One region of the Paenibacillus sp. J31R98 genome, then DNA from elsewhere that is predicted to be linked to it. Evidence: predicted binding sites of a transcription regulator. Region 1 holds the regulator's gene; each other region holds the start of a gene.

Region 1 (8,019 bases):
CATGCAGCTCCGCCGCAGGCGCCTGGCTATCCCAAGATTATTTCGCAGCCGCCCCCGACTCTGAAGCGCCAAGCAGCCAGCATGAAGCAGCCACCAATGGCTTCGGCAGCACAGCCTTCCGCTTCGAGTGCAGCTGCGACCATGCCTGGCAACCATACTGCAGCAGGGTACGACGAAGCAGCCATTGATTTGTCCCAGTCGATGTCGAAGGGGCAAGGTTACTTCAAACTGTTTATGTTCCGCGAAGCGTCTGTCCACTTCGAGAAAGCGGTCGGACTGGCGCCGGATGACAACTTGGCAAGGCTGTTCCTCGGGATGACGTATATGCATATGCAGGAATGGAATGAAGCGCAGCGCCACTTCACACTGCTCGTGGAAGTGACGGAGCATCCGAAGTGGAAGGCGCTTGGCTTGAACGCATTAGGCTGTATCCAGGCGGTTCGCATGAATTTGGAACAGGCGACCAGATATTTCGAGAGGGCGCATGAGGCCGATCCTAACTTTACAGATCCGCTGTCCAATATGAAATCATGCGAACAGCATAACGGGCATTTATCGTTATATTTTGGGAGCGGCCAGCTTTAATTTAGATGTATGATTTAGTTTTAGTTTGGATGAGAGGAAACTTATTCGGATGAATTACGCCGTACTGGATTTGGAAACGACTGGTCATAGCGCCAGCGATGAAATGATACAGGTTGGTCTAGTGTTGCTGGATGAGCAAATGACGGTCATTCAAACGTACAGCACATTTGTGAAGCCTACGATTCCGATACCGCCATTTATTACACAGTTGACTGGCATCGATGAAGCGATGGTACAGAATGCTCCTGAACTCGAAGAGGTGCTGCTCGAATTAATACCGCTGCTCAATGATGCGGTTCTAGTCGCGCACAACGTAAGCTTCGATGCCGGTTTCCTGAATGCAGCCTTGGATCGCTCAGGCTATATGGCGTTCGACGGCAGACGGCTAGACACAATTGATCTGCTTCGCGTACTATATCCGACCTTGACGACTTACCAGCTCGGCGCTGTAACAGAGCTGTTCGGCATCGAGCATGAGTCACATCACCGCGCGGACAGCGATGCGCTTGCTACAGCAGAACTGTTCGCCGAATGCTATCGCAAGCTTGAAAGCTTGCCGCTGCTTACGCTGCAGCGGCTTGCTGGCTTGCTCGGCGATGAAATCGACGACCTTGGGTGGTTCGTCGGACTGGTGGCTCAGCGCAAAGAATCGATAACGTCCATCGATCTTGACGCGTATCATTATTTCCGCCAGTTCGCCATGAAAGCAGGCGATTGGACGGAAGAAGAGCATCCGCGCAAAGATGATGATAACCAATCGGTTACCGATTGGACCTTCCCGCAATTTCTAGCTCATATCAAAGCGGAAATCGCCGCAATTATTCCGGGTTATGAAGAGCGCGAGCCGCAGAACATGATGTTCCAGGAAGTCATTGACGCGCTTGATGAAGAGCGTCATCTGCTCATCGAAGCAGGAACTGGCACAGGCAAATCGCTCGGCTATTTAATTCCAGCAATGTACTATGGTGTCCAGCACAATAAGAAGATAGTCGTCAGCACGCATACGATTAACTTGCAAGAGCAGTTGCGGGCTCGTGATCTTCCGCTCCTTGCGGCTGTCATGCCATATCCGTTCAAAGCCGCCGTCTTCAAGGGACGCGGCAATTACTTGTGCCTGCGCAAGTTCGAAGGCAAAGTGAATATGCGCGACTTTACTTCCCCTGCGGAAGATCGAATTACCGCGTCCCAAATGGTCGTATGGCTGAGCGAGTCGCAGCACGGCGATCAAGAGGAGCTTAACTTCGGCAATCGCGGCGCTGACTTCTGGGGTACGGTCGCAAGTGATACAGATTCTTGCTTGAACCGCAGCTGTCCTTGGTTCAAGCGCTGTTATTATCACCGTGCGAAGCAGGAAGCGAATATCGCCGATGTTGTCATTACGAATCATTCGATGCTGTTCACAGACATTCGAGCCGACCATCGCTTGCTGCCAGGATATGAGCATCTCATTCTTGATGAAGCCCATCACTTGGAAGAAGTAGCAGGCAAGCATCTAGGTACGCAAGTTTCGTACTACTCTGTGCAGCATCCAGTGTTTCGTCTTTGCAAAGACGCTCGGAACGGTCAGCTCATTCATCTGAAGAGCAGATTAGCGAGCGAGAACATTGAGAAGACGCAGAAGTGGCGCGAAGAAATTGATGAAGTCGTGCCGGTATTCGGCGATTTGCGCGATGAATGGGATCGGTTGTTCGAAATGCTCTACTCCATGATGGGAACAGGCAGCGGAGCCGGCTTCGGCGGTACTGGCAATGCGAATGGGGCGAAGAGCGCTGCGCTTGACAGCGGCGGAGCAGAAACCGGCCAATATGTACTGCGCTTGCGAGGAGGAAAGCTTCCAGCAGCGTGGTCCGACGCTCAGCTTATTGAAGAAGCCATTCACGGCTACTTGAGTCAAATTGTGCGGCCGCTTGAGAAAGTATTCACAGCGATCAAGGATGAGATGGACGACCCTGGTATCGCAGCACTCGTCACTGACCTTAGCGGAACGATTAAGGATTTGGCGAGAGCAAGGGACGACCTGCGCCAATTTATGAAAGCGGACAAGTCCGATACGGTTTATTGGCTGGAAGGAAACAGCAACTCTCGTGCCAAGTCCGTTCAGCTCTACTCTGTTCCGGCAGATGTGAGCAGCCAGCTTCGGACGTATTTCTTCGAAGTGAAGAAGAGCGTTATTCTGACGTCTGCGACACTATCCGTGCAGAAGTCGTTCCAATACGCATGCGAACAGCTTGGCCTCAGCGCAGATGAACGAGATGGCAAACTAAAGACCGTTCAGCTGCCATCGCCATTCAATTATCGGGAGCAAGCGCTGGTTATAATCCCGCGTAATTTCCCGGTGCTTAAGGGCGCTTCCGGCGATCCTCTTTTTAACGAGATGCTTGTGAAATCTTTAACAGATACCGCGATCGAGACGAATGGCCGAATGCTCGTCCTGTTCACATCTTATCGAATGTTGAAGCAGGTATATGAGCCGCTGAAAGAAGCGCTTAGCGTAAACGGCATTCAAGTGCTTGGTCAAGGGATAGACAGCAGCAACCGCAGCAAGCTAACCAGAAGATTTACCCAACAGGACGCATCGGTGCTGCTTGGTACGAGCAGCTTCTGGGAAGGCGTCGATATTCCCGGCGATGCGCTGACGACGCTGGCGATTGTACGATTGCCGTTCCAACCGCCGAATCATCCGCTTGTCGAAGCGAAGTCAGAGATGCTGCAGGAGCAGAATCAGAATCCATTCATGAAGCTGTCTATTCCGCAAGCCGTTATCCGGTTCAAGCAAGGCTTCGGCCGGCTTGTTCGGACAGCGAACGATCGTGGAATCGTACTTATTTACGATACTCGTATTATCGATACGTATTATGGAAAATACTTCTTGTACTCGCTGCCAGGACCGAAGATTGAGACGATGCATCTGGATCAAATCGTTCCAAGAATCCGGGAATGGCTTGCCAAAGGTGAAGAGGGGATTTAGGGAGGTTACGCCATGAAGCCGATGAAAATATCCGAAGCGGTCGTTCGCAGGCTGCCGGTTTACTTGCAGGTGCTGAACGATCTTAATATGCGTGATGTGCAGACAGTATCTTCCCAGGAGCTTGGAAGCAAGCTGGACCTGAACCCTGCGCAAATCCGCAAAGATCTGGCTTATTTCGGCGATTTCGGCCGCAAAGGGATCGGCTATGATGTGACATATCTCATCGAGAAAATCCGTCAGATTCTTAAGCTCGACCAGCCGCTGAACGTAGGGCTGGTCGGCGCCGGCAATCTTGGCAGAGCACTGTGCAATTATAATACGTATTTGAAAGATAATATGAAGATCACGGCTGTATTCGACGTTCATCCTTCGATGGTTGGCGCGTCGATTAATGGGCTTACCGTGCTTCCAATGGAGAAGCTCAAAGAGACGATTGCGGAGCGGAATATCCGAATTGGCATCATTACCGTGCCTGCACCCGAGGCGCAGAATGTCGCGGATAAGTTCGTGGAAGCGGGCGTTGACGGCATATTGAACTTCGCGCCAACCATTCTGCGCGTGCAAGAGCGCGTGCGCATTCATTATGCGAATTTCACAACGGAGCTCATGAGCCTCGCTTATTATTTGGACGAAGAAGGGGACAAAGAAGACGATGAAACGATTGTGGATTGAGAACGGCACCTTCGTCACGATGGACGAGCAGCGTCCTGTGCTGAAAGGCCATATGGTCATCGAAGGCGATACGATTCTATATTTGAGCGACCAGGCGCCGGATCCGGAACCGGAAGGCGCAGAGCGCATCAAGGGTGAAGGCCTTGTGTTCATGCCAGGCCTTATTAATACGCACGGTCATGCGGCGATGTCGCTGCTTCGCGGTTATTCGGATGATGAGAATTTGCAAGTATGGCTGGAGCAGAAGATGTGGCCGATGGAAGGCAAATATACCGATGAAGACTGCCGCTGGGGAACAGCGCTTGCCGTTACCGAGATGTTGAAGTCCGGTACGACGACTTTCGTCGATATGTACGATCGCATGCACATCGTCGCTGAAGTGGTGGAGAAGTCCGGTATGCGCGGACTGCTGACACGCGGCGTAATTGGACTCTGTCCGCCGGATGTTCAAGAAGCAAAGCTCAATGAAGCGAAGCAATTCGTTCAGGACTGGAACGGCCGAGCTAACGGACGGATCCGCACGATGCTGTCCCCGCACGCGCCGTATACATGCCCTCCAGATTACATCAAGCGTATCGTAGATGCCGCGAATGAGCTGGATGTGCCGCTTCATACGCATATGTCTGAATCTGCCGCAGAAGTGCAGCAGAACGTCAATGATTACGGCTGCCGTCCAGTCGAGCATCTGGACAAGCTTGGCTTCTTCTCCCGTCCGTCCCTAGTCGCGCATGCGGTGCACCTGACGGACGAAGAGATTGCGCTGCTTGCGGAGCGCGGCGTAAGCGTGTCGCACAACCCGGCGAGCAACCTGAAGCTGGCGAGCGGTATTGCTCGCGTGCCTGACATGCTGAAAGCCGGCGTTACGGTATCGCTTGGTACAGACAGCGCTGCAAGCAACAATAATCTTGATCTGTTCGATGAGATTCGACTGGCTGCGCTTATTCACAAAGGCATCTCTGGCGATCCGACAGCAGTGCCCGCTTGGGAAGCGCTCAAGCTGGGTACGGTTTACGGCGCTCGCGCGATCTGGCAGGAAGAGCGAATCGGCATGCTGAAGGAAGGCATGAAAGCGGACTTTATCGCCATCAATATTGAGCAGCCGCATTTCTATCCGCAGACGGAAATCATCTCGCACCTGGTATACTCAGGCTCTGGCCGTGACGTTGTGCATGTATGGGTAGATGGCGTTCAAGTCGTGAAGGACGGCGATTGCGTATTCCTCGACGAAGCGCATATCCGTGCTGAAGCGCAAGCTTGCTTCGAAAGGCTGTTATCCAGCTAATGCGCGCTAATCGATCGAAACGTCCGTCAAACATGACGCCGTGGCGCTGGGTGCTGCTCGTGTCGCTCTCGATCATTCTGATTCTTGCTGCGCTTAACGTGTATTACCGCTCCGTACAGTCGCCTGTATGGGCCGAGGAGCGGGGTGCAGAGGACCAGGCGATGCATATTGCCAGTCTGAGCAGCGTGGATAGCTCTTATCACTATGTGTGGGATGAGCCGGTGTGGGTGGTTATAGGCAAAGACCACAACAACGATACGACATACGTATGGCTGAAGAAGAACGAATCCATAACGCTGCGCGCAGATCAAGGCAAGACGAAAGCAGAGGTTAAGGATAGCTTCATGCAAAGCAAGCCGGATGCGATAGTTGAGCATATCAAGCTCGGATTGTTCGGCGGAGAGCCAGTGTGGGAAGTATTCTACTCACGCAATCAAGCGGGTCAGCCGACGCATTTCTATGAATTTTACCGATTCAGAGATGGCTCATTCGTCGTATCGTATAAGTTGCCGACGCGTTAATTGCCATTGCTGCAAGCAAACAGCAGAGTCAGCAAGTTAAGCCATAGTTCCCTATTATTACACGCCCCCTGGTAAAACAGGTTGTGATATACTTTCGTATAGCAGCTCGTGATAGACGAAAGTATTGCAATCAGTTGAAGCAAAGGGGGCTTTTTGCCATGAAAATCCGTTTGATGCCTGCAGTCCTGACCGCTGTTATTTCGGCTGGTGTGTTAGTTGGCGGCTGGTTTACCTACCACAGCGTGGCAGCTGTCAAGCCGCTTGAACGAATCGTTGCAGGAACGCCTGGCGTAGTTGAATCGACACCTGTTATTAACCGGAACACCGTTACGATAGATATGAGGCTAGACCGGGATGCGAACATCCGCGATGTATATGATCATATTGCGACAGAGGGCGAAAGCATTATTGGCGATCGCGACCTGAAGCTGAATATTGGCGATACGAAGCCATCCAAGCAGCTAGAAGACGTATGGTCGACGATGCTGTTCGATGTTGCGCAGGCGATGGATCACCGCGAATATGCATCGATCCCGCAAGCGATTGAGAAAGCCCACGCGAAGTACCCAGCCGTTACGGCGACTTCGGAGATGGATGATTCCAATGTATATATTACGCTGAAGGACGATACGTCCGTAAAGTATGTCGTTCTACCTCGCACACCGAACAAGATGGGGGCGTGGCCTAATGTTTAAACAGTATGGGAAAGAAATCGTGATCGGCTTCGTGCCGGTCTTTCTCTTATTTTTACAGTTTATTATAGGTGTGAATATGATCCCGATCGTGCTGCTTGCCGCGATTGTTGGCGGCTTGCTCTATATGGCAAGGTCCCGTGGAAACTTGGCGACGGTTGGCGGGGAACGCAGAACGAAGACGCGGCCTGCGAAGCCGATGTCGTTCGATCAGATCGGCGGGCAAGAGCGTGCGAAGCAGGAGCTTGTCGAAGCGCTTGATTTTCTCGTGAAGGTAGATCAGATCTCGAAGTTCGGCATTCGTCCGCTCAAAGGCATTCTGCTTACCGGCCCTCCGGGAACAGGCAAGACGCTGCTTGCGAAGGCAGCGGCACAATATACGGATTCGATCTACCTTGGCGCATCCGGCTCTGAGTTCGTTGAGATGTATGTCGGTGTCGGCGCAAGCCGTATCCGTGACCTGTTCAAGGAAGCTCGGCAGAAAGCAGCGAAGCAGAATAAAAGCAGTGCCGTTATCTTCATCGACGAGATTGATGTCATTGGCGGCAAGCGTGACGGCGGACAACAGCGCGAGTATGATCAGACGTTGAACCAGCTGCTTACGGAACTTGACGGCATTCATACGTCTGATTCGCCGCGCATTCTGCTTATTGGTGCAACGAACCGCAAAGAGATGCTCGACAGTGCGCTTCTGCGGCCTGGTCGATTCGACCGCCATATTTCGGTAGACTTGCCGGATAAGAAAGGCCGCAATCATATCCTTAATATTCATGCGAAGAATAAACCGCTTGATCTTACAGAAGTGAACCTCGATAAGATCGCAGAAGAGTCATTCGGCTTCTCAGGCGCGCAGCTTGAGAGCGTCATGAACGAAGCAGCGATCTATGCGATGCGTGAAGACACGGAGGCGATCAGCCAGCGTCATCTGTCGATGGCGATCGACAAAGTGATGATGGGTGAGCGGACAGACCGTGAAGCGACGCATGAAGAGCGTGAGCGTGTTGCCCTTCATGAGCTGGGCCATGCGATTGCGGCAGAGCTTGTCCGTCCTGGCAGCGTGTCGCAGGTTGCCTTGCTTCCTCGCGGTCAAGCGCTTGGCTATGTGCGTCATAATCCGCAACAAGATAAGTATTTGTATACGAAAGAGTTTCTAGAAGGCCAAATTATGATTGCGCTCGGCGGCGCGGCAGCGGAAGAAATGTTCTATGGCGACCGGAGCACAGGCTCGCGCGGCGACTTCGATCAAGCGATGAACATTGTTCGCTCGATGGTCGAGTGCGGACTTACGGAGCTTGGCAT
Region 2 (8,019 bases), on a different contig from region 1:
TTGGACATAAGGATGATCCAGGCATTGATATTCTGTCGATTATCCGCAAGCATCAGTTGCCGGAGAGCTTCCCGGTTGATGTGATGGCTGAAGCTGAGGCGGCTCCGGACTCCATCACGGAGGACGAGATTGTACGCCAAGGGCGGCGCGATCTGCGCGACAAAGTGATCGTCACTATTGACGGCGAAGATGCGAAGGACCTCGACGATGCGGTCAATATTGAACGCTTGGAGAATGGCAACTATGTGCTGGGAGTCCATATCGCAGACGTTAGCTACTATGTGAAAGAGAACTCTGCGCTGGATCAAGAAGCGTACCGCCGCGGTTGCAGCGTGTACTTGGTCGATCGGGTTATTCCGATGCTGCCGCACCGTCTGTCGAACGGAATCTGCTCGCTCAATCCGAAGGTTGACCGGCTGACGATGTCCTGCGAGATGGAGTTTGACGGGGAGACGCTGAAGCGTGTCCGGCACGATGTGTTCACGAGTGTCATTCGAACGACAGAGCGGATGACGTATACGAATGTGCGCAAAATCCTTCAAGGCGAAGATGAGGAAGTGACCGAGCGTTACGCGGACCTTGTCGATACGTTCAAACTCATGGAGGAACTTGCAACAAGACTGCGTGGAATGCGGATGAAGCGCGGCGCAATTGACTTTGACTTCGTAGAGTCGAAGGTCATCGTCGATGAAACGGGCAAAGCGGTTGATATCGTGAAACGCGAGCGTTCCATCGCGGAATCCATCATTGAGGAATTTATGCTTGTAGCTAACGAGACGGTTGCCGAGCATTTCTATTGGCTGAAGGTGCCGTTCCTGTACCGGACGCATGACAATCCGGACCAAGAGAAGCTGCTAAACTTCGTGCAGTTCGCGGCCAATTTCGGTTATACGATCAAAGGCAAAGGCGGCAGCGTCATTCACCCTCGTGCACTGCAAACATTGCTTGAGGATGTGCGCGGTTCGAAGGAGCAGACCGTTATCTCGACGGTGATGCTGCGTTCGATGAAGCAGGCGAAGTACGATGCCGAGAGCTTAGGGCACTTCGGACTTGCAGCAGAGTTCTATTCGCACTTTACCTCGCCAATTCGGCGTTATCCCGATCTTATCATCCACCGCGTGATGCGCGAGGTGCTTGAGAATGGCGGAACGTTGCCAGACGCGCGACAAGAGTCGCTAGCGGCGCGGATGCCGGATATTGCTCAGCAGTCTTCGGAACGCGAGCGCGTTGCTGTCGATGCGGAGCGGGACACGGAGAAGCTGAAGAAATGCGAGTATATGCTCGACAAGGTCGGCGAGGAGTTCGACGGCATTGTCAGCAGCGTAACAGGCTTCGGCATCTTCGTGGAACTGCCGACTACGGTTGAAGGATTGATTCGTCTGAGCGAGCTATCAGACGATTATTATCACTTCCACGAGCAGCACATGCTGCTCATCGGCGAGCGGACGTCCAAGACGTACCGGATCGGCGATGAGGTGCGCGTGCGCGTGGAGCGGGTGAATATGGAAGAGCATACGATTGATTTCACGATGCTCGAGAATTTGAGCGCGAACGATGCGGACCGTGCACGCGAGTACGGTTTGGTCGGCCGCGGCGGCGGCGGCCGTGGCGGTTCGCGCGGCGGCGGCGGTGGCCGCGAGCGTGGCGGCGCAGCCGCATCGGCGCGCAGCGCTGGCGGGCGCGGCGAGCGCGGAGGCAATGGCGCTCGCGGCGGCGAGCGTGCGGGCCGCGGCGGTGCGCGTGGCGGAGCAGCAGCGCCGACAGCAGCTGCGCGGGAAGCGAGCGCGGCTGTGGGCCCGCGCGGCCGCGGCAAGCGGCGCGGCGGAGGAGCGCAGAGCGCGGGCGAAGCCGCGCGGGGCGTGAGCGGCAGCGTAGGCGCGGCGGGTGCAGCGGCGCCTGCGGAGCAGCGCAGCGGGCGCAGGCGCAAGGGCCGCGGTGGCAGCGGCGGCGAGAATGGCGCAGCCGGCGCGAGCGTGCCGGCGCAGCCAGCGCGCGAGCGCGATTCGCGTGCGTGGAAGCCGGAAGACGATTTCAATCTCGACCGGCTTATGGGCAATGACCGCAGTGGCGGTGAAGGTGGTGCCACGTCCGGTGGTGGCGTTCGTAAAGTTCGCACCGATATGTGGGGACTGCCGATCACGAATGCTGGCTCCTTGAAGGATTACGGCGAAGATCCAGATTCAAACTGGTCCTCCCGTAGTCGCGGGGAAGGCGGCAGACGCGGCGGCGGTCGAGGCGGTCGTCCAGGCGGCAGCGGCAATAATGCCGGCCGTAATGGCGAAAGCGCCGGAACTGGCACACGCCGCAAGAAGAAAAGCGGCGGCGCAGGCGCAAGCGCTGGCGGTGGTGCTTCGGCTTCGAAGCCTGCAGCAGCTGCAGGATCTGAGGGCGCAGGCGGCAACGGCGGAGGCAATGGCCTTGGCCAGCGCAAAAAGAAGAAAAAGAGCAATTCCACCGCAGCATTCGTGCGTAAGAATCGTTTGTAATTCGCGGTTCGGGGCTGCTTTTACCAAATCTTGATTTCACCATGTAAAGTTGCTACAATGGACTCCTAGCCTAGGTTAGGAGTCCGTTCATTTACGCTTTTGGGGAGAGGTGATAGGCGTGGCAAGCAAGAAAAGTGATGGCAAACAGCTCGCACAGAATAAGAAGGCTTCCCATGACTATTTCATCGAGGAGACCTTCGAGGCAGGCATGGTGCTGATGGGGACGGAGATTAAGTCGCTGCGGACAGGCAGAGCGAACATTGGTGATGCATTCGCGACTATTCGTAACGGCGAGATTTTCATTCACAACCTGCACATTAGCCCATTCGATCAAGGGAACCGAAGCAACCCGGAGGATCCGACGCGGACGCGCAAGCTGCTCATGCATAAGTCGCAGATTCATAAGCTGCTCGGCCAGTCGAAGCAAGAAGGCTACACGATTGTGCCCCTTAAGATCTATGTTCGCAACGGTTATGCGAAGTTACTGCTCGGCCTTGGTAAAGGTAAGAAGCAGTACGACAAGCGCGAATCGGCGGCGAAGAAGGACGCGCAGCGTGATATCCAGCGTGCATTGCGTGAGAAGCAGAAGGTCGCTCGCTAAGGCAATTTAGTCCGCTTGGGATGTAAGGCGATCGTCGCCAAGACTTCCAACAAGACATTGTCTCATGATGGCTGTACCTGTGTTATACTAAGTAAGCAACGAACGAAGTAGTAACATGCTCACCTGATGCAGATGCCTTACTGTTGGCAACTGCAGTCGACAGAGCGTTCTTACCTGCTAAACGGAACGTATGGAGCCGTTTATGCGATATTGGGGGCGTTTATGGATTCGACGGGGATAGTTCGAGCATGGGTTGCGGGTAGTGGGGACGCGTCCACTTCATCAACGCTAAAGCCTATTAAATGGCAAACAACAACAAACTTACGCTTTAGCAGCTTAATAACCTGTTAGCGTGCTCCTACCTAGCATCGCCCATGTGACTAGACTAGGGGCTAACATGTAGTGGGATACGCCGTTCGGTCTCCGCCTGGGGTCGACGGAAGAAGATAATCAGGCTGACCCAACGCGTAGTCGGTTACGGGACGACGCTCGGGTGACATCAATACCGTGACTACACCCGTAGAAGCCTGTGTGGCGTTGTCTTCGGACAGGGGTTCAAATCCCCTCGCCTCCACCATCATTAACCACATCCGCATGAGGATGTGGTTTTTGCTTTTCCAAGGGTACCAATCTATTAAATTCTCAGGAACCTTTTAGCTAGTTTTAAGCTTCCTTTTAGGATCGTCCCTCATAATGAAGTCATCAAGAGCACAGGAGGCTGATCCTAATGGATGAGAATAAAGAAATGAACAATGAACTCGATAACGCAAACGAAGGTCCAACCATATATCGCTATGATTCCTCGAAGAAGATGACAACTTTACAGCGGGTGTATGACGAAACGCTCGCGGAGAATGAGGGGCAAGGTGCTTCAGCAGGCGGCGGTGCGAAACGACGCAGACGAACGTCTTCTCGGTCGATTCTGGCGGCTTTTCTAGTCGGCGCCGTTGTGGTTGGGGGAATGACCTACATGTCCGATCGAATGAACTTGTTCAGCGGAGGGACAGCAAGTGTCGTCCAGACCGGTTCGAACGGTGGCTCTAATTCAGCTGACGCCGGATTAAAGACTGCTTCGCTCAATTCCTCTACGGAGAACTTTGCTTCGGTGTTCAAGCAAGCGAACCCTGCAGTCGTGGAGATTGCGAATTATGGGGTGGAGAACAACCAGTCGAATCCGAACCTCTTCGGCAGGGACGGCGCATGGTCCGGCGGTCGGCAGCAGTCGGAGCAAAGCAGTCAAGATCCGGTGCTAATGGGTACCGGGTCCGGATTCTTCTTCAATAAAGACGGTTATATCCTGACGAACCAGCACGTTATTGCAGATGCCACAGAGCTTAAAGTAACCGTGCCTGGATATGATGAGCCGCTTATCGCCAAGGTCGTTAATGCGAATAAAGATCTGGATTTAGCGGTGCTCAAGGTGGAGAGCCCTGACGGCAAATCGTTTCCGGCTCTAAGCTTCGGTGACTCGAATCAAGCGAATGTCGGCGACTGGGTTGTCGCGATCGGCAATCCATACGGCTTGGATCACACGATGACGATTGGCGTGCTTAGCGCGAAGGAGCGTCCGATTACGGTCACGGAGGAAGACGGTTCCGAGCATCAATACAAACATCTTCTGCAAACTGACGCTTCGATTAACCCCGGCAATTCGGGAGGACCGCTGCTGAACGCTAAAGGCGAAGTAATCGGAGTGAATACCGCAGTTAATGCCGAAGCTCAAGGCATGGGTTTCGCTATTTCGTCCAGTACGATCAAGGATGCTGTGAAGGAGATGATGGCGGCAACGTCGGAAAAATCTTTCTAACTGGACGCTGCCAAATAAATCCACAACCGCGTAGGGTTGTGGATTTGTGCATCTGAGGGCACGATCGCAGCGGATAATCGCGCCTTTCTTGTGCAATCCTATTCTTCAGATGCCTTCATACCATAAATCACGGGTTTTCGTCGTAATTTTACATCTGTACGAAACGGTCACAATGAGCTAAAATAATGATATTCAAAATTACTTGTGAATAATTTCACAGTATGGTCGGAAACGACCTGCAGCTTAGACTGACGGATTTATTAATTTCATCTGAGGGAGGAAACAAAATGTCTGAAACAACAGCAGTACTTGAGCAAGGAGCAGCAGCAGTTACGGATGCGGCGGCGAAGCTCGACGTGTTGGACCAGCTTTTGAAACCGGAAGTGCAGCAAGCAATCACCGCATTGGTGGATCAACTGCCGAAATTGGCAGAAATGATGACCGTTATGACGGGTATCTACGATCTCGCGCAAAAAGTGTCCAAGGACAGAGTCCTCATTCAGGATACACTCGGCGGATTCCAAGAGGTATTGAAGCCGCTTGGAGAAAAAGTGAAAGATTACGCTTCTGCGGCAATTGAAGCGAATGACCGTGCGGATCAAGGCGGAGCTTCGATCGGCGTATTCGGTATGATCAAATTGCTGAAGGATCCTGAGCTGCAGCGTATGCTCCGCTTCGGGCAAGCCTATCTAGATATTCTTGGCGAAAGAAAATCACAATAATAGCGACCGTCATAAGGCGACGAATGGAGGAACACAGATGAGCAAGGAAATTCTGATTCTCGGCGGCGGTTACGGCGGTCTGCTGGCAGCGCAATCCGTAAGAAATCATCTTACAGCCGGCGAAGCGAACGTGACGATCATCAACCGCTCGAGCACACACCAAATCATCACTGAACTGCACCGTCTGGCTGCAGGCAATGTGGCTGAGAAAGCAGTAGCGCTCCCACTGGAGAAGCTTCTTAAGAAGAAGAGCGTTAACGTTGTCGTTGGCGAAATTGCGGCGATCGACGTCCAAGGCAAGAAGGTTGATCTGAGCAATGGTTCTTCTTACCGTTACGATGCACTGGTGCTTGCACTAGGCAGCGAAACGAACTATTTCGGCATTCCTGGACTGCAAGAAAACAGCTTGATCCTGAAGTCCGTTAACGATGCGAACAAGATCTTCGCGCATGTTGTGGATCGGGTAAAAGCATATGCTAAGTCGAAAGCTCCTGAGGACGCTACGTTCGTTATCGGCGGCGGCGGTCTGACTGGCACTGAGCTTGTCGGCGAACTCGCTGATGAATTGCCGGCAATCTGCCGTGCGAACGGCGTAGACTTCTCGGACATCAAGCTGAAGCTGATTGAAGCAATGCCTACGATTCTGCCAATGTTCTCGCCAGACCTGATCAACCGCGCGGTAACGAGCCTGCAAGCTCGCGGCGTAGAATTCCTGACGAGCCTTCCGATCACGGAAGTGAAGGGCAATGTGGTTACGTTGAAAGACGGCCAAACGATTACGTCCAACACGATCGTATGGACTGGCGGCGTACAAGGCAACACGCTCGTAGCGAACTGCGGTATCGAAGTAAACCGTGGCCGCGCAACAGTCAACAGCGCAATGCAATCGACATCGCACCCTGATGTCTACCTGGCTGGCGACTGCGCAGTTGTCTTCGCACCGGAAGGTCGCCCGTATCCGCCGACAGCACAACTCGCTTGGCAAATGGGCGAGCTGGTTGGCATCAATATCGCGGCAGCTTTCAAAGGCACACAGCCTGAAGAGTTCAAACCGGTATTCTCCGGTACGCTTGCGAGCCTTGGCCGCAAGGACGGTATCGGTGCGATCGGCGAGACGGGCATCGAGCTGCGCGGTACGCCTGCATCGCTCATGAAGAAAGCGAGCAATGCGCGTTACCTGTCGCACATCGAAGGCCTCTACACGCTGGCTTACTAAGAGCTGCGTTAGCGCACACCTAAGCAACATCACAGAATGACAACCAGCAGTCTCGGTTCGGCACTAGGATGCCGAATCGGGGCTGCTTTTATTTTTCACTTTATTTTTTACCGTGTTCAAGTCAGATGTCTCCACCAACTCTAACCACATCCGCAAGAGGATGTGGTTACTTTTGTAAGTTCCTCATTGGTACTATTATTTTAGAAATAACTTGCCGTTAACGTTACGTCACCTGTTATGGTTATCATAGAAAGACGAAATGAAAGAAAGGAGGCTACACGAGGTGAAGGGGGATGCGTCCTTTTATCGTACGGGACAATTTGCTGAGACGGCGGGAGTTACCAAGCGAACGCTCAGGTATTATGACCGGATCGGCCTGCTCAAGCCAAGTGGAATCTCAGATTCCGGGCAGCGTCTGTATGCAGTGAAGGACTTCATACGGCTACAGCAGATCGTCACGTTGAAATATGTTGGTTTCTCGCTTGAGCAGATAAGAAGCATTATGGAGATGGAAGATGCGGTTCACTTGCCCGCGCTTTTGTCGATGCAGCGAGAGTGGCTGGAAGATAAGGTTCGCAATATGCAATCCGCCATTCAGGCCATCAAGGAAGCCGAGAGAGTCATAGAGAACGGTAACGAAAGAAGCGTTGAAAAAATCCAATCCATTATCGGAGTGATTGAAATGGAAGCAAACCGCAACTGGGAGCATGAATTATTGGAAGCCGTTATTCTTGGACGTGAAGATAAGGCAAGGACGATCCTGGCAGCGAACAAGCATTTATCCGTTTCAAGCATCTATGTGGCAGCTGCGCTCGGTGAAGTGGACCATGTCCGTAGCCTACTGGCGAGCGACTCATTAGCAGCGCGCAAGCCCGGGGGACCAGAACAGTGGGAGCCTCTGTTATATATGAGTTTCTCCTGCTTTCTTAAACATCATGAATCTAGTGATCGGTTTGCGCAGACGGCTGCTGTGCTGCTGGAGCATGGTGCGGATGCTAATGCATACTGCCTACAGAAGGATGATCCGTATAGAAGGAAGCTCAGCGCCTTATACGGAGTTGTTGGCGTCGCGGGTAATATTCCTGTAGCCAAAGTGCTGCTTGATGCGGGCGCCAATCCTAACGATGGCGAATCGTTGTACCATGCGGTGGAATGGCCTACTCTTGATGGTCTGGAATTGCTTTACC
Region 3 (8,019 bases), on a different contig from region 1:
TACCGCAACTTGCCGATTATCGGCATTCTGAAGCCCGAGGTTTACGAGAAGTAACGCAAGCAAGCAGGCTCGCCGTGTACGACGGGCTCCCGCTTAAAGTGGGGGGCCTCTCGTGCGGGGTCATCTTATTTTTTCGCGTCTTGAGAGGAGGTAGGGGATGAATCGGATCATCCGTAATACTGGCTTTTATTTAATTATTTTTTTGGTGACCGTCGGGATCTTCCAATTTATTAGCAGCCAAAATGACTCCACCACAGAAATCAGTTACGATCAATTTAGAAAAGAGCTGGCGAGTGACAACATCCAGCAGCTGGAGCTGCAATTTGATAATTACTCCTATCTAATTACCGGTGAATACAAGACCAAACCGGAAAAGGCGGATTCAGCCCAATTCTACACACATACGAGCGTTGAGGAATATGTCGTCAAGGAAATAACTGACGCACAGACGAAGAATGGCTTTAAGATGGAAGTTAAGCCGATGGAAGGCCAAAGCATCTGGCTGACCTTCTTGACATCCATTATCCCGTTTGTCATTATCTTCATTCTGTTCTTCTTCCTGATCAATCAGGCGCAGGGCGGCGGCGGCAAAGTGATGAACTTCGGCAAGAGCCGTGCCCGTCTCTATAATGAAGAGAAGAAACGCGTAACATTCGAGGATGTTGCGGGTGCAGACGAAGAGAAGCAAGAGCTCGTTGAGGTTGTTGAGTTCTTGAAGGATCCACGCAAATTCGCGGCTGTTGGCGCTCGTATTCCGAAAGGCGTACTGCTTAACGGACCTCCAGGTACCGGTAAAACCTTGCTTGCGCGTGCTGTTGCAGGCGAAGCAGGCGTTCCGTTCTTCAGCATTTCCGGTTCGGACTTCGTTGAGATGTTCGTCGGTGTCGGTGCTTCCCGTGTTCGTGACTTGTTCGAGAATGCGAAGAAGAACGCGCCTTGTATTATCTTTATCGATGAGATCGACGCAGTTGGTCGTCAGCGCGGCGCCGGTCTAGGCGGCGGGCACGATGAGCGGGAACAAACGCTCAACCAGCTCCTCGTTGAAATGGACGGCTTCGGCGCGAACGAAGGTATCATCATCGTTGCTGCTACGAACCGCCCTGATATTCTTGACCCTGCTTTGCTCCGTCCAGGCCGTTTCGACCGTCAAATTACGGTTGACCGTCCAGACGTGAGAGGCCGCGAAGCGGTACTGAAAGTACACTCACGCAACAAGCCGCTTGCCAAAGACGTTAAGCTTGATGTCATTGCGAAGCGTACGACAGGCTTCACAGGAGCGGATCTCGAGAACTTGCTGAACGAAGCAGCGCTTCTTGCCGCTCGTCGCAACAAGAAAGACATTGCGATGGTCGAGGTTGACGAAGCGATCGACCGCGTAATCGTTGGTACAGAGAAGCGCAGCCGCGTGATCAGCGACCGTGAGAAGCGTATCGTTGCTTACCACGAAGCAGGCCACACGATTGCGGGTTACTTCCTGGAGCACGCCGACCAAGTACACAAAGTAACGATTATCCCACGCGGACGCGCAGGCGGATACGTCATCATGCTTCCTAAGGATGGCGACCGTATGCTGACGACGAAGCAAGAGTTGCTCGATAAAGTAACGGGTCTCCTTGCTGGCCGTGTAGCCGAGGAAATTTTCATCGGCGAGATCGGTACGGGTGCATATAGCGACTTCAAACAAGCAACAAGCATCGTTCGTGCCATGATTATGGAATACGGTATGAGCGACAAGCTTGGACCGATGCAGTTCGGAAGCAGCTCGCAAGGTCAAGTGTTCCTCGGCCGCGATATCGGACATGAGCAGAATTATTCCGATTCGATCGCTTACGAGATTGATCAAGAGATGCAGAGCATTATCCAATCCTGCTATGCACGTGCGAAGCAGGTTCTGACGGAGAAGAGCAAAGAAATGCATCTTATTGCACAGACGCTTCTCACGGAAGAAACACTCGAGCTTGAGCAGATCAAACGCCTCATTGAGGGCGGTACTGCAGAAGGCGGCGAGGGTGAGAGCACTTCATCCGCTGTGATGGCAGAGCCGAAGGCTGAACCGATTATCGATACAATCGGCGGCGTGAAGGTACGCATCGGTTCGAAGGAAGCTGGCGAGATTACACCACCGCCGCTTGATTCGGATAACGGAAGCAATGACGATGATGGATCGGGAACAGGATCCGGAACGGGAACACCACCACAAGCTTAATAACGCCTTAAAGGCTGTCCGCTGCAGGTAAACTGCTGCGCGGGCAGCCTTTTTTATCGAAAACCGATGTTTGTGCGAAAATTCACGAAAAGGCAAGGTATCGTCAGCCTTGGCCTCCAATTCATTAAGAAACGGTGACTTTTGCAGCTAGAGACAGCCGAGAAGCCGTTTACAGTTGGTTGACAGCATACCATACCTTGTGTAAATTAAATGTTAATTACTAATAAAGTAAGCGCGAATCAAGCGGCAGAATGCATGGGTATGCTACAGAAGAACGCCATGCAAGGTTACTGTTATTCTCGATAAATAAGGTGAACGAACAACCAAGTTTGTGCATCTGTTCACAAAGTTAGTGAAAAGAGGGGAAATGAACCATGGAAGCATTGGCTCTCGAGCGGAAAGCGGAGCAAAACCGCGAACTGCGGGAACGTTTGATGCAACTGAAGAAAGAGCGTAACGCAATTATACTCGCGCATTATTATCAGCGGGATGAAATTCAAGAAGTGGCGGACTTCCGCGGAGACTCGTTCCTGCTTGCTCAGAAGGCAGCGGAGACGGACGCAGATGTCATCGTGTTCTGCGGCGTTCATTTTATGGGCGAGAGCGCGAAGATTCTGGCACCGAACAAGACGGTCATCATTCCGGATGAGCGTGCGGGCTGTCCGATGGCGGATATGGTCAATGTTGACGGCTTGCGTAAGCTCAAGGCGCAGCACCCGAACGCGAAGGTCGTTACGTATATCAACTCGTCGGCTGAGGTTAAAGCGGAGACGGATATTTGCTGTACGTCGGCGAACGCTGTTCGTGTCGTGAACTCGGTCGATTCCGATGAGATCATCTGGGTACCGGATAAGAACTTGGGTCATTATGTGCAACAGAAGACCGACAAGAAGATGATTCTCTGGGAAGGCTATTGCAACACGCATGACATGCTGACCGTCAAAGATGTTGAAGAAATGAAAGCGAAGCATCCGAACGCGCAGTTCGTCGTTCACCCGGAATGCCGTCCAGAAGTTGTGGCGCTCGGCGATTTCGTTGGCAGTACAACCGCTATTATCAAATATTGCAAAGAATCCGATTGTCAGGAATTCATTGTCGGTACGGAAGACGGAACCGGTTATCAGCTGCGTCTCGACAGCCCGAACAAGACCTTCCATTTTGCAACGAAATATTTGGTTTGCCCGAACATGAAAGTAAACAATTTGAAGAAGCTTGTTAAATGTCTGGAAACGATGCAACCGCAAATTTACGTTCCGGAAGAAGTCGCAAGCAAAGCCCGTTTATCCCTGGAGCGCATGTTACAAGTGAAGTAGCATGCGCTACTCTCTTTCCGCACAAACCGCAGAGAGGATAGCTGCCATTATGATTCCACGTTATTTAGTTGATACCGATTTGGAAGGGCTGCCAGTCATTCATAAAGACGTCATTGTGATCGGGGCCGGCATTGCCGGTCTTTTTACAGCGATCAAAGCAAGTGAAAACAATGATGTCCTTATGATTACGAAGAAGTCCCTCATGGACAGCAATACACGCTACGCGCAAGGCGGCATTGCCGCAGTGTTCTCCGAGGATGACTCGCCTGCCTATCACCGTCAAGATACGTTGATTGCCGGTGCGGGTCTTTGTTCGCATGAAGCGGTGGATGCGCTCGTGCACGAAGGACCGCAGGGTGTACAGGATCTCATTCGGATGGGCACGCAATTCGACCAAGAGAACGGCGAGTTCGCGCTGACGAAGGAAGGGGCGCATAGCCAGCGTCGTATCCTGCATGCCAACGGCGACGCGACGGGCTTCGAGATCGTCCGGGCACTATCAGAGAAGACGATCGCGAATCCGCGGATCACCGTGTGGGACGACCATTTTGTCATTGATTTGATTACGGATAACGGTGTTTGTTACGGTGCGCTTGTGCAGAAGCCAGATGGACAACGGTTGTTCGTGCGAGGCAAAGCGACGATTCTTTGCTCCGGTGGCGCTGGACAGTTGTACCGTTATACAACAAACCCGGAGATTGCTACCGCTGACGGCATTGCCATGGCATACCGAGCTGGTGCTTACATACAAGATGTTGAGTTTATTCAATTCCACCCGACCTCACTGTGCTATCCAGGCGCGCCGCGCTTCCTCATCTCGGAGGCGGTTCGCGGAGAAGGTGCAATACTGCGCAATATCAAGGGTGAGCGGTTCATGGAGAAGTACCATGAGCAGCTTGAGCTTGCACCGCGTGACGTGGTCGCGCGCGCGATACTGAGCGAGATCGAAGCGACGAAGTCGACCTTCGTCTATCTGGATGTCACGCATGAGCCGGCGGATATGGTGAGGCATCGCTTCCCGAATATATATGAGTTCTGCCTCAATTATGGGCTTGATCTGACAACGGATTGGATTCCGGTCGCGCCTGCGGCGCATTATATGATGGGTGGGGTGAAGACCGATCTGAACGGTGAGACGAATCTCGATCGTCTATTCGCGTGCGGCGAATGTTCATCCACAGGCGTACACGGTGCAAACCGACTCGCGAGCAACTCGCTATCGGAAGCCATTGTATTCGGCCGCCGCATCGTGGAGCGAATTAATACGCTCACACCGATGGAAGGCCATGAGCATGTGCGCTTGGAATCGCAGGGCAGGAGCGAGGCTCCGATCCAAGCGGTTGTAGAGAAGCGACTGAAGCTGCAGAAGCTTATGGTGCGCTATGTAGGGCTACGCCGCAATGCTACCGGGCTGAATAAAGGATTGGACGAGCTGAAGCGGCTTCGTTCGATCTTCAGCTCGGTCATTACGAAGCGTGAAGAATATGAATTTGCCAACTTGCTGACCTGTGCACTGCTGACGACGCAATCGGCGCTTTCTCGCGAAGAGAGCCGCGGTGCACACAGTCGAGAAGATTTTCCAGAGCGGGATGACCTGCATTGGCGCAAGCATACGGTACTCCACCGGGAGTATGGTTTAACAGAGGAGCGAATTGAATATGTATGAGGCTACACTTGCAGCAGTAGGCGGCGGAAGCGCGGATACGTTGCGGGCGCAAATTAAAGCGTGGCTCGCAGAGGATATCGGAACAGGCGACATTACAAGCTGGGCGACCATTCCAGCGGGCAGCCGCTCGAAGGCGGTTATTCATGTGAAAGAGGCGGGCGTGCTCGCGGGCATGCCGATTGCAGCCCTCGTGTTCGACGTCGTCGATCCATCGCTTACATTCCGCCCGCTTGCTGCTGACGGAGATGCCGTAGATAAAGGAACGGTGCTGGCTGAGGTTGAAGGCAGCACGCATAGCATATTGACGGGCGAGCGTCTTGCGCTCAACCTGCTGCAGCGTCTGTCTGGCATTGCCACGAAGACACGGGCTTTCGTGAGCGCGATTGAAGGGCAGCCTACGCGCCTTGTTGATACGCGCAAGACAACGCCCGGCCATCGGCTGCTGGAGAAGTACGCCGTTCGTGTGGGTGGCGGACATAACCATCGTTTCGGCTTGTATGACGCCGTTATGATTAAGGACAACCATATTAAAGGCTCAGGCGGCATTACCGGCGCCGTGCAGGCAGCGCGCCAAGTGATTCCGCACACGATGAAGATCGAGGTGGAGACGGAATCGCTGGAGCAAGTGGAAGAAGCGCTCGCATGCGGCAGCGACATCATTATGCTCGACAATATGCCGAATGACTTGATGCGCGAAGCAGTGAAGCGGATTAAAGCTCACTCGCCTCATGTCATTGTCGAAGCTTCCGGCGGCGTGAATTTGACGACTATCCGTTCCATTGCGGAGTGCGGCGTTGACGTAATCTCGGTAGGCGGCCTAACTTACTCGTTCCAGTCGCTGGACATTAGTCTGGACTTGAATGGCAAGAAAGGAGGCGCTTAAGCCATGATCGTTGTTGTCGACGTTGGAAACACGAACATTGTGCTTGGGATCTATGAGTCGAAGAAGCTGCTGTATCATTGGCGGCTGAGCACGAATCGTTCGGCTACCGTAGATGAATACGGCATTATGATTCATAACCTTTTCCAAATTGCAGGCGTGAGGCTGGATCAGATTGATGGTGTCATCATATCCTCCGTTGTACCGCCGCTGATGCGGACACTGGAGCAGCTATGCCAGAAATATATGCGCAAATCACCGCTTATCGTGGGACCTGGCATTAAGACAGGCCTTAACATTCGTTATGAGAATCCTCGCGAAGTAGGAGCGGACCGTATCGTCAACTCCATCGCGGGCATTGAGAAATATGGCGCGCCTCTTATTATCGTCGATTTCGGTACAGCGACGACATTCGATTATATCGATGTCAACGGAGATTACCTCGGCGGCGCGATTGTACCGGGTATCGGCATTTCCACCGAAGCGCTCTATCAGCGCGCGGCGAAGCTGCCACGAATTGAGCTTGTGAAGCCGAAGAGCGTCATCGGACGCAATCCGGTAACATCCATGCAGGCGGGCATTATTTTTGGCTATGCCGGTCAAGTAGATGGCATTGTTGGACGTATTCGCAAAGAGTTCAATGTTAAACCTCGCGTTATCGCAACAGGAGGCTTGGCAGACATGATTGCAGCCGAGTCGGAGACAATTGAGGAAGTTGATCCGCTATTGACGCTGGAAGGCCTACGTATCATTTACGAACGCAATCAAGAATAGCAATGGATAAGCTGGCCAATCAGTGGCCGGCTTTACGTTTTAGGAGGAACATTAGATGTCAGGAACACATGATTATTTAGTACGCGGCACTGCTTGGAATGGGCAGCTGCGTGTTTTTGCAGTAAGAACAACCGCGCTGGTTGAAGAATTGCGTGGGCGGCACAATACATTGCCGACGACGACAGCGGCACTTGGCCGTACAGCTACGGCTGGCGCTATGATGGGCGCAATGCTCAAAGGCAAGGAGAAGTTGACGATTCAAGTCAAAGGCGACGGGCCTGTTGGTTCAATCGTTGTGGATGCGAATGCCGAGGGCCATGTAAGAGGGTATGTCGATAATCCGCAGGTGCAGCTGCCGGCTAACGAGTTCGGCAAGCTTGATGTTGCAGGCGCGGTCGGCCGCGAAGGCTACATTCACATCATCAAGGACTTGGGTCTTAAAGAGCCGTACCGTGGCAGTATTCCGATTGTATCAGGCGAGCTGGCGGAAGATTTCACGTACTATTTTGCCAAATCAGAACAGACGCCTTCGGTTGTCGGCCTCAGCGTTCTCGTTGACGAGTATGGCACAGTCATTAGTGCTGGGGGTTTCATTGTACAAGTGCTGCCAGGCATTTCTGATGAGGATCTGTCGAAGCTGGAGCAGGCAATCTCCGCATTGCCGCCGATTTCGTCGCTTCTTAGCCAAGGCGAGACGCCGGAAGGCTTGCTTCGCAATGTCGTAGGCGATGATATGCAGCTGCTGGATGAGCTGAACATTGCTTTTGAATGCCTTTGCTCCCAGGAACGCGTGGAGCGGACGTTAATCAGCTTGGGTGAGCATGAAATTAAACGGCTGATCGAAGAGGATGGCCAAGCTGAAGTGGTATGCCATTTCTGCAATGAGACATATACGTTTGATCGTTCGCAGATGGAAATGCTGCTTGATCAGGCCAAGCCGAAACCGATTCAATAATTGAAAGGCGTTAAGCGAAAATGCTGAAGAAGGACCGGGTACTGAGGAGCATCGTGCTGCTTCAGGCTGTATGTATGATTATTATGGCGATTGTCGTCGTGTTCCGGGTATTGCTCCCTCCCAAGACAACACCGCAGACAGAGGTTGACGGCCTTCAGCAGCAAGGGAGCACGCCTTCTACGGCAGAAGAGCCGATTGCGGCGAAAGTCGGCAGCGAGCAGATTA
Region 4 (8,019 bases), on a different contig from region 1:
TCTACGGCCTGCCAAAAGACTGGTCCAACGACTTCGCGCTCTTCTATAACAAGAAGGTGTTCGATGCCGCGGGTGTAGAGGTTCCGGATGCTAGCAAGCCGCTCACATGGCCGGAAGTCATGGATCTGGCGAAGAAGCTGACGAAGAAGGAAGGCGGCAAAGTGACGCAGTATGGTCTTGCCGCTACGGAGTGGGGCTTAACGGAGCCGAACTTCAACCAAATGCTGCAATACCTGCTCAGCTCCGGCGCTTCGATCAGCTCCGCAGACAATGCAACGATGGACTTCAACCAGCCAGCAGTCAAAGACTATATCAATATGTGGACAGATGCCGTGAAGAGCAACGTCGGTCCGAACTCGGTCAACAACGATCAGACGAACGGCGGCACGCTGTTCCTGGATGACAAGGCCGGCCTCTTGATTGACGGCTACTGGTATAGCGGCGTTATTCGCGGCAACGAGAAGGCGAAAGCGCATCTCGACGACTTCGGCATGCTGCCTACGCCAATCGCTCCGGGAGGCACTCGCGTAGCTCCGACAGGCGGTGCAACAGGCGCAATTATCTACTCGGGCTCGAAGCATCCGAAGGAAGCATGGACATTCTTCGAATGGTTCTTCGGCGGCAAACCGGCGGATGACCGTGCGAAAACAGGCTGGGGTCTTCCAATCTTCAAGAGCAAGATGGCACTGCTTCCGCAAGAGACGAACTTCGATAAGCAAACGTATGGCGTGCTTCAAGATGAGCTGAACTACTCCAAGCAGTACCTCCAAGTGAATCCGTACCTTGGCGGCGGCGGCTGGGCGATCTTCAGTAAATATGTCACACCGATCTTCTTCGGCAAGTCTACGGTAGATGACGCGGTCGCAGGCATGACCAAGGATGCGAACGTGGCGGTCACCGAAGCGAAGAGCGCCATCGGCCAATAGCACGGATTCGGGGAGAGTCGTTAACGCCGAGCTCTCCCCTCTTCTGTTCAATTCGTAATTCGTAATGTCTCTTTCGATAGAGGAGTGGAATCGTAATGAAAGAGAAGAATCGACGCATCGTCGCGTTCTACCTCATGATCTCGCCATGGTTTCTTGTCTTCCTTATATTCGGCCTGTTCCCGATGCTGTACGGCTTGTATCTCAGCTTCACGAACTACTACGGCTTCAATATGCACAAGCTGAAGTGGGTCGGCTTGCATCAATATCAGACGCTGCTCACAGACAGCGATGCGGTTCATGCGATGGGCAGGACGCTCATCGTGACAGCGCTCAATGTTCCGCTCAGTACGATCATAGGGCTTGGCCTTGCATTGCTGCTGAACAGACGGCTAAGAGGCGCAAGCATCTACCGGACGATCTTCTATTTGCCTTCGATTGTGCCGGTCGTCTCGAGCGTGCTGATGTGGAAGTTCATGTTTTCGAGCAACGACGGTATTCTGAATGGCATTTTGGAGTTTCTGCATATACCGGCGGTCAACTGGATGGGCTACGATCATGCAAGGTTATCGCTGCTCATTATGCTGCTATGGGGAGCGGGGGGCGGCGTTCTCGTTAACCTCGCTGGACTCAAAGGAATTCCGCGCGATCTGTATGAGGCAGCCTCCATCGATGGCGCTTCGTCCTTCCAGGGTCTGAGGCGGATTACACTGCCGCTGATGACGCCGATTATTTTCTTCAACGTCGTGCTCGGCATTATCGGATCTCTGCAGATCTACTTGCAGCCAATCATGCTCACGCCAGGCGGAAGGCTGATGGATCGCCCGATCGACCCGAATTATCTGTACGTCGTTCATGCGTTCCAGCAAATCTTCAGCTTTCAACGGTTCGCTTACGGGATGGCGTTGCTGTGGGTCATGTTCATTGTTATTCTCGTGCTTGCGCTGGTTGTCTTCCGAACAAGCAGGTACTGGGTCTACTACGAGACGGACCAGGAGGGATAATCATGCCAACGACAGGTTCTTCACGCATAGGTTCGTTTCTGCTTTATGCGTTGTTAGTCGCATGCTCCATTGTGTTCCTGCTGCCTCTATATCTCGCGCTTGTTAATTCGCTTGAGAACTGGTACTCGGTGCCGAGGATGATTCCTGAGGTATTCAAGTGGGACAACTACAAATTCGCCACGCAGATGCTGGACTTCTGGCATTATTTTGGCAACTCGCTCATCCTGTGCGGAATTAGCGTGTTCACCTCGACATTCGTCAGCGGCCTTGTCGGTTATGCATTCGCCCGTCTGCAAGCGCCGGGACGCAGCGCGTTGTTCATGATCGTGCTCTCGACCATGATGCTGCCGGGGATCGTCACACAGATTCCGCAGTATATTCTGTTCTACAAGTTCGGATTGATCAATACGTACCTTCCGTGGATTATCGGGGGACTTGGCGGCAACGCCTTCTTCATCTTCCTCTATCGGCAATTCTTCGCGACCATTCCGAAGGAGCTGGAGGAGGCGGCGCGCATCGATGGCTGCTCAATCTTCCGCACGTACTGGAACATGTTCATTCCGCTGTCGCTTCCGGTTGTTGCGACGGTGTCGATCTTTAACTTCCAAGGCTCGTGGAGCGACTTCATCACGCCTTTCTTCTTCCTGAAGCAGGCCAAATATCCGCTCGCGACCGCGCTTACGACGATCAATTACACCGAAGGCGGATCCAATCAGATCATCCAGCAGGTGTCCGTGGCGGCAGGGGTTATCTTCATGATCCCGATTCTGATCACGTTCTTCATCGGGCAGCGGTTTATTGTGGATGGGATTGTGACGACTGGGGTGAAAGGGTGAGTGGGACTGTAACGGTTGCCACAGTGCTTATTCGCGTAAATAGGACCTGTTCTAAAATGTAACGGTTGTCAGAGTGCTTATTGGTCTCAAATCAATTGATTTCGCCGCCAATATTGCCAAATAGCCGTTCTGACAACCGTTAGAGTTGGAAATGGGGTTGCTGAGGCAGAATAGCGTTCGTGGCAACCGTTAACGTAGCCGACGAAGTGTTTAAACTCACGGTGCTATCGCTTTTACGACAATCTAGGAACTGCCTGGAATAGGCAGTTCTTTTTTTGTTTTTCGGTGGTGGTGGCGGGGATGGAGATGGGGAGAGCGGGAGAAGCCTCTCTCGAGAGACAAGCTACCGAAAGACCCCGCTCGTATGGTGCGAAGAGAGGAAAAAGCCTCTCTCAGCCCGTAGAAACGCGCGGATTTGCTGTTGAGAGAGGGAAAAGCCTCTCTCGAGAGGCAAGCCGCCTAAAGTCTGCCCTCAAAAAAACCGAGAGATCCAAAAGATCTCTCGGCCTCAAACTTACCGCAAATCCCACCAAAGACGCCTCCACGCTCGAAGAGCCGATTTTCGACTCCCGACGCCAGTCCTCGTCCCGCCTCTTGCCCCGTCCCAAGTTCCGTCCTCGCCCGTCCCACGTTCCGTCCCACGTTCCGTCCTCGTCCCGTCCCTTGCCCCATCCCTCGCCCCATCACACCCGGCAAATCTCCTTCGGGCAATTCTCGCAGAAGCACAGGTTACGCAAATAATCGAGTTTTTCGATGACAAGGTACCCGTTTTCACTTGAGATGACCTCTTCCTTCCTCAGATCGCTCAGCAGCCGATTGACACTCTCGCGCGTTGTGCCGATCATATCGCCGAGCTCCGTGTTGGTCAGCTTCTTAGTAATCTTGACGCGCCCATCCGTCTCCACGCCATAGGTGTTGCCAAGTCGAATGAGCAGCGAGCATAATGCGCCCGTCTTCCCGAACAAGATCAAATCGCGGATGCGCGTCTGCGTCAGCCTGTGCATCAGTCCCATCCACTTCATAAACTCCACGGCAAAATCCCCATGCTGCGACAGCAGTGCCTCCAGCGCTTTGCGCGGAATCGCCCCGACCACCGCATTCTCCTGCGCCTCTGCGCCGAAGGAGTGGGCTGACTCGTGAAACGGATCGACCTGGCCGAATAAATCCCCCTGTTGGTGCAAATAGATGGTCAGCTGTTTCCCTTCGTCGGTTGCTTTTGTAATCCGCACACTGCCGTTAATAAGGAAGTACAGCTTATCGGCCGGATCTCCCTCCCTGTATACATAGGAGCCTGCAGCAACTTTGCTCTCCTGCATAACGGCTTGCAGTTTGGCAAGCTGTCCGTTTGAGAAGCACGCCGTGTTCGGCGTTCCAACGCTTTGTCCGTTCGCCAAGCCAAGCCCTCCCTTCCCGTAAACGCTTTGCCTAGATCATACCTTAGTTTGCACCAAAACGATGTGATGAAAGTCACACCAACCGATACATTTATATCCAATTAATAAAATGGTTGAAAAGTTATGAACATTATTTGACGGCGAAGCAGAATGTGACGGAAATCACATGCGACCCATTCGGAAGCGGCTAAGATGGTGCCAGAATCATTAAGAGCAATACGCACGATGAGGAGTGGGGTCAAATGAAGGTTAAACGCGGGCTGCGCCGCACCATCAAGCTGCTGCTGCCAACGATTATGGCTTCTCTGCTGCTTTCCAGCTGCAAGGGGCACATGATTGTGTTGGACCCAAAGGGGCCAACAGGCGCAATCGAGCTGCGGCTGATTACGATATCGGCGATTCTATGTGCCGTAGTGGCGATTCCGGTGCTTGCGCTGCTGGTCTATATCGTCTACCGCTACCGGGACAGACCGGACAACAAAGCGCCTTATGCACCGGAATGGGCAGACAGCAAGGTGCTTGAGGTCATCTGGTGGGGAATCCCGATTGTTATTATCGGCATCTTGAGCGTATTCACGGCAAAAGGGGTTTACTCGCTCACGAAACCTGCCGTACAGAACGCTTCGCCAGTTACCATTCAAGTCACGTCTCTGAACTGGAAATGGCTATTTACATATCCGGAACAGAACATCGCGACCGTGAATTATTGCGAAATTCCGGCAGGGGTACCCATCCAATTTATTCTAACCTCGGATGCACCGATGAACTCGTTCTGGGTTCCGCAGCTCGGTGGTCAGGAATATACGATGCCTGGCATGGCGATGCGATTATGGCTGCAGGCTGACAAGGCTGGCGAGTACTTCGGCTCGGGAGCGAACTTCACGGGTGCAGGCTTCGCCCATATGCAGTTCAAAGTCATTGCCAAGCCGCAAGCGGACTTCAACAGCTGGGCGAAGCAAGTGAAACAAAGCGAGCAGGTCCTGACGAAGGAGGGCTATGATCAGCTCGTGAAGCCGGGGCTGTCGAAGGAGCAGACGTATGCTTCGTATCCACCTAGCCTGTTCGACGACATCGTGAACAAGAACGGCGGCATGTATGCCGATATGCACCATGCCGAAAAAGACGGCGATGCGATGTCCGGGATGCAGATGAATCACTAGATAATAGAAAGAAGGGAATTCCATGCTGGATCGGTTCAATTTGCTACCCTCCGGATTTTTTGTAACCGGCGATCCGATGATTTATATCGCAGATGCGGCGATCGTGCTTACAATGGTGGCGATCTTAGTTGCGCTTACGTATTTACGCAGATGGAAATGGCTGTGGCGGGAGTGGATTACGACGGTCGATCATAAACGGATCGGCATCATGTACTTGATCTGCTCGCTTCTGATGCTTGCAAGGGGCGGCGTCGATGCGCTTCTCATGCGGGCACAGCTCGCGCTGCCCAATCTGCATTTTCTCGAATCCGAGCACTATAACGAGATATTCACGACGCATGGCACGATCATGATTCTGTTCATGGCGATGCCAATGATGTTCGCCTTATTCAACATCGCCGTACCGCTGCAACTCGGCGCACGGGACGTCGCCTATCCGTATCTTAACGCCATTAGTTTCTGGCTGTTCTTCTTCGGCGCGATGCTCTTCAACCTATCGTTTGTCATCGGCGGTTCCGCGAATGCGGGATGGCTGGCTTATCCGCCGCTGTCGGAGCTGAACTTCAGTCCGGGTCCAGGCGAGAACTTCTATATATGGGGCATTCAAATTTCCGGTATTGGAAGCTTGGCTACCGGGATCAACTTTATTGCGACGATTACCAAGATGCGTACCAAAGGCATGAGCTGGATGAAAATGCCGCTATTCAGCTGGTCCGTCCTTGCTAGCTGCATCACGATCATCATTGCTTTCCCGGTGCTGACCGTTACGCTTGCTTTGCTGTTCCTGGATCGTTTTGCAGGGGGACACTTCTTCACGATGCTGCATGGCGGCAACCCGATGATGTACGTGAACCTGATCTGGATGTGGGGTCACCCCGAGGTGTACATCGTAGTGCTTCCGGCGTTCGGGATCTATTCGGAAGTTGTGAGCACCTTCTCGCGCAAACGAATCTTCGGCTATAAGTCGATGGTGTTCTCGATGATGATTATAAGCGTGCTCTCGTATTTCACTTGGGTGCATCACTTCTTCACGATGGGCGCCGGAGCGGACGTGAATACAGTCTTCGCGATTACCACGATGGCGATCGGGATACCGACCGGTGTCAAAGTGTTCAACTGGCTCTTCACGATGTACCGTGGCCGAATTCGAATTACGCAGCCGATGCTGTGGACGCTCGCTTTTGTCCCGTGCTTTGTCATCGGGGGGGCAACTGGCGTCATGCTGGCTGTAGCGCCGGCCGACTATCAATATCACAATAGTTATTTCTTGATTGCGCACTTTCATCAGGTGCTGATCGGCGGTGTCGTATTCGGCTATCTGGCAGGCATTTATTACTGGTGGCCGAAGATGTTCGGGTTCAAGCTGAACGAGCGCCTCGGCAAATGGGCATTCTGGCTGTGGAATATCGGCTTCTATATTTGCTTCATGCCGCAATACGCACTCGGTTTCATGGGCATGACACGTCGCGTGTATACATACGGCTGGGATATGGGCTGGGCACCGATGAACGTCATCTCCAGCGTCGGCGCAGTTCTGATGGCTGTCGGATTCCTATTCCAAGGCTGGCAAATTATTTATAGCATTAAACATGGAGAACGCGATAAGACAGGCGATCCGTGGGATGCGCGCACCTTGGAATGGTCTATTCCATCGCCTGCGCCGCTGTACAATTTCGCCATTGCGCCGGAAGTGAAGGAGCAAGATGATTGGTGGCGGAGAAAGCAGAAGGCTGCGCAGTCCAAGCAGACGGAAGAAGCGGTCCAGTACGAACCGATTCATATGCCGAAGAATTCTGGTATCCCGTTCTGGATGGGACTTAGCTGGTTTGTCGCTGGCTTCGGCTTTACATTCAGTTGGATCTGGATGGCGGCGCTTGGCTTAATCGGCGTCGTGACATGCTTGCTTGCACGCTCCTTCAGCCGCGATACGGACTATTACATCTCCGCCCAAGAAGTCCGGCAAACGGAAGCGTTGTTCGGAAGGGGTGTCTAATAATGAATCATGCTATCAACCGGCATCATAAGAAACATTTTCATAAGCAGCAGCATGGGCATCATGAGCAGCACGAGCAGCATGGACATAGCGATCAACATGCAATCAATGTGCTGGGGTTCTGGCTCTTTATCGTAACAGACTGCCTGCTGTTCGGTACCTTATTCGCCGTGTTCGCCGTGCTTCGCTATCACACGGACGGCGGGCCTAGCGGCGGCAGCTTATTCGAAATTCATGGTTTTGCAGCGGAGACGTTCATCCTGCTAACGAGCAGCTTTACAAGCGGTCTGGCCGCAATCTTCATGCAGAAGAAGCATGTGAAGGGAGCCATCAGCCTGCTGGCTGTGACGGTGCTGCTCGGAGCGGCATTTATCGGGCTTGAAGTCCATGAGTTCGCCGCAATGGTGTCCGAAGGGGCAACCTTCACACGCAGCGCATACTGGTCGGCGTTCTTCACCCTTGTTGGGACGCATGGTGTGCATGTAAGCCTCGGCATCGGCTGGATGCTGGCGCTTATGGTGCAGCTGGCTAGATATGGCGCGGATGAGCGCAACAGCCGCAAGCTGTTTATGATCGGACTCTACTGGCACTTCTTGGACGTCGTATGGATCTTTATTTTCACATTCGTATATTTGATAGGGGTGTATTAGGATGGCACCAACCACATCTCAGCCCCATGCTTCGGTCAAATCCTACGTCATTGGATATG

Evidence for each region. Region 1 encodes Rex, which represses fermentation and respiration genes when NADH is low (regulators of the CRP and FNR family bind a similar motif). Its sites were predicted from a motif close to TTGTGAAATATTTCACAA; they were not measured.
Region 2: AC0YNX_RS16210 (helical membrane plugin domain-containing protein) is a predicted target of Rex. The motif match lies at 5,097-5,114, and genes of this name have one in related genera.
Region 3: nadA (quinolinate synthase NadA) is a predicted target of Rex. The motif match lies at 2,536-2,553, and genes of this name have one in related genera.
Region 4: AC0YNX_RS15340 (ubiquinol oxidase subunit II) is a predicted target of Rex. The motif match lies at 4,308-4,325, and genes of this name have one in related genera.

What each region holds. Positions count from the first base shown of each region.
Region 1 covers NZ_JBWDNO010000002.1:580,757-588,775, reverse strand. The annotation lists gene AC0YNX_RS11175 (hypothetical protein) at 1-585, shown strand, start outside; gene dinG (ATP-dependent DNA helicase DinG) at 611-3,553, shown strand; gene AC0YNX_RS11165 (redox-sensing transcriptional repressor Rex) at 3,566-4,225, shown strand; gene AC0YNX_RS11160 (amidohydrolase family protein) at 4,206-5,507, shown strand; gene AC0YNX_RS11155 (cell wall elongation regulator TseB-like domain-containing protein) at 5,507-6,028, shown strand; gene AC0YNX_RS11150 (hypothetical protein) at 6,187-6,723, shown strand; gene AC0YNX_RS11145 (AAA family ATPase) at 6,716-8,019, shown strand, end outside.
Region 2 covers NZ_JBWDNO010000003.1:585,343-593,361, reverse strand. The annotation lists gene rnr (ribonuclease R) at 1-2,486, shown strand, start outside; gene smpB (SsrA-binding protein SmpB) at 2,605-3,087, shown strand; RNA gene ssrA (transfer-messenger RNA) at 3,300-3,664, shown strand; gene AC0YNX_RS16215 (S1C family serine protease) at 3,815-4,894, shown strand; gene AC0YNX_RS16210 (helical membrane plugin domain-containing protein) at 5,182-5,616, shown strand; gene AC0YNX_RS16205 (NAD(P)/FAD-dependent oxidoreductase) at 5,654-6,832, shown strand; gene AC0YNX_RS16200 (ankyrin repeat domain-containing protein) at 7,116-8,019, shown strand, end outside.
Region 3 covers NZ_JBWDNO010000014.1:51,209-59,227, forward strand. The annotation lists gene hpt (hypoxanthine phosphoribosyltransferase) at 1-54, shown strand, start outside; gene ftsH (ATP-dependent zinc metalloprotease FtsH) at 158-2,206, shown strand; gene nadA (quinolinate synthase NadA) at 2,581-3,519, shown strand; gene nadB (L-aspartate oxidase) at 3,569-5,185, shown strand; gene nadC (carboxylating nicotinate-nucleotide diphosphorylase) at 5,178-6,068, shown strand; gene AC0YNX_RS30255 (type III pantothenate kinase) at 6,072-6,839, shown strand; gene hslO (Hsp33 family molecular chaperone HslO) at 6,895-7,794, shown strand; gene AC0YNX_RS30265 (peptidylprolyl isomerase) at 7,815-8,019, shown strand, end outside.
Region 4 covers NZ_JBWDNO010000003.1:368,285-376,303, reverse strand. The annotation lists gene AC0YNX_RS15360 (ABC transporter substrate-binding protein) at 1-926, shown strand, start outside; gene AC0YNX_RS15355 (carbohydrate ABC transporter permease) at 1,022-1,927, shown strand; gene AC0YNX_RS15350 (carbohydrate ABC transporter permease) at 1,930-2,763, shown strand; gene AC0YNX_RS15345 (Crp/Fnr family transcriptional regulator) at 3,447-4,157, opposite strand; gene AC0YNX_RS15340 (ubiquinol oxidase subunit II) at 4,400-5,317, shown strand; gene AC0YNX_RS15335 (cbb3-type cytochrome c oxidase subunit I) at 5,340-7,310, shown strand; gene AC0YNX_RS15330 (cytochrome (ubi)quinol oxidase subunit III) at 7,313-7,960, shown strand; gene AC0YNX_RS15325 (cytochrome o ubiquinol oxidase subunit IV) at 7,962-8,019, shown strand, end outside.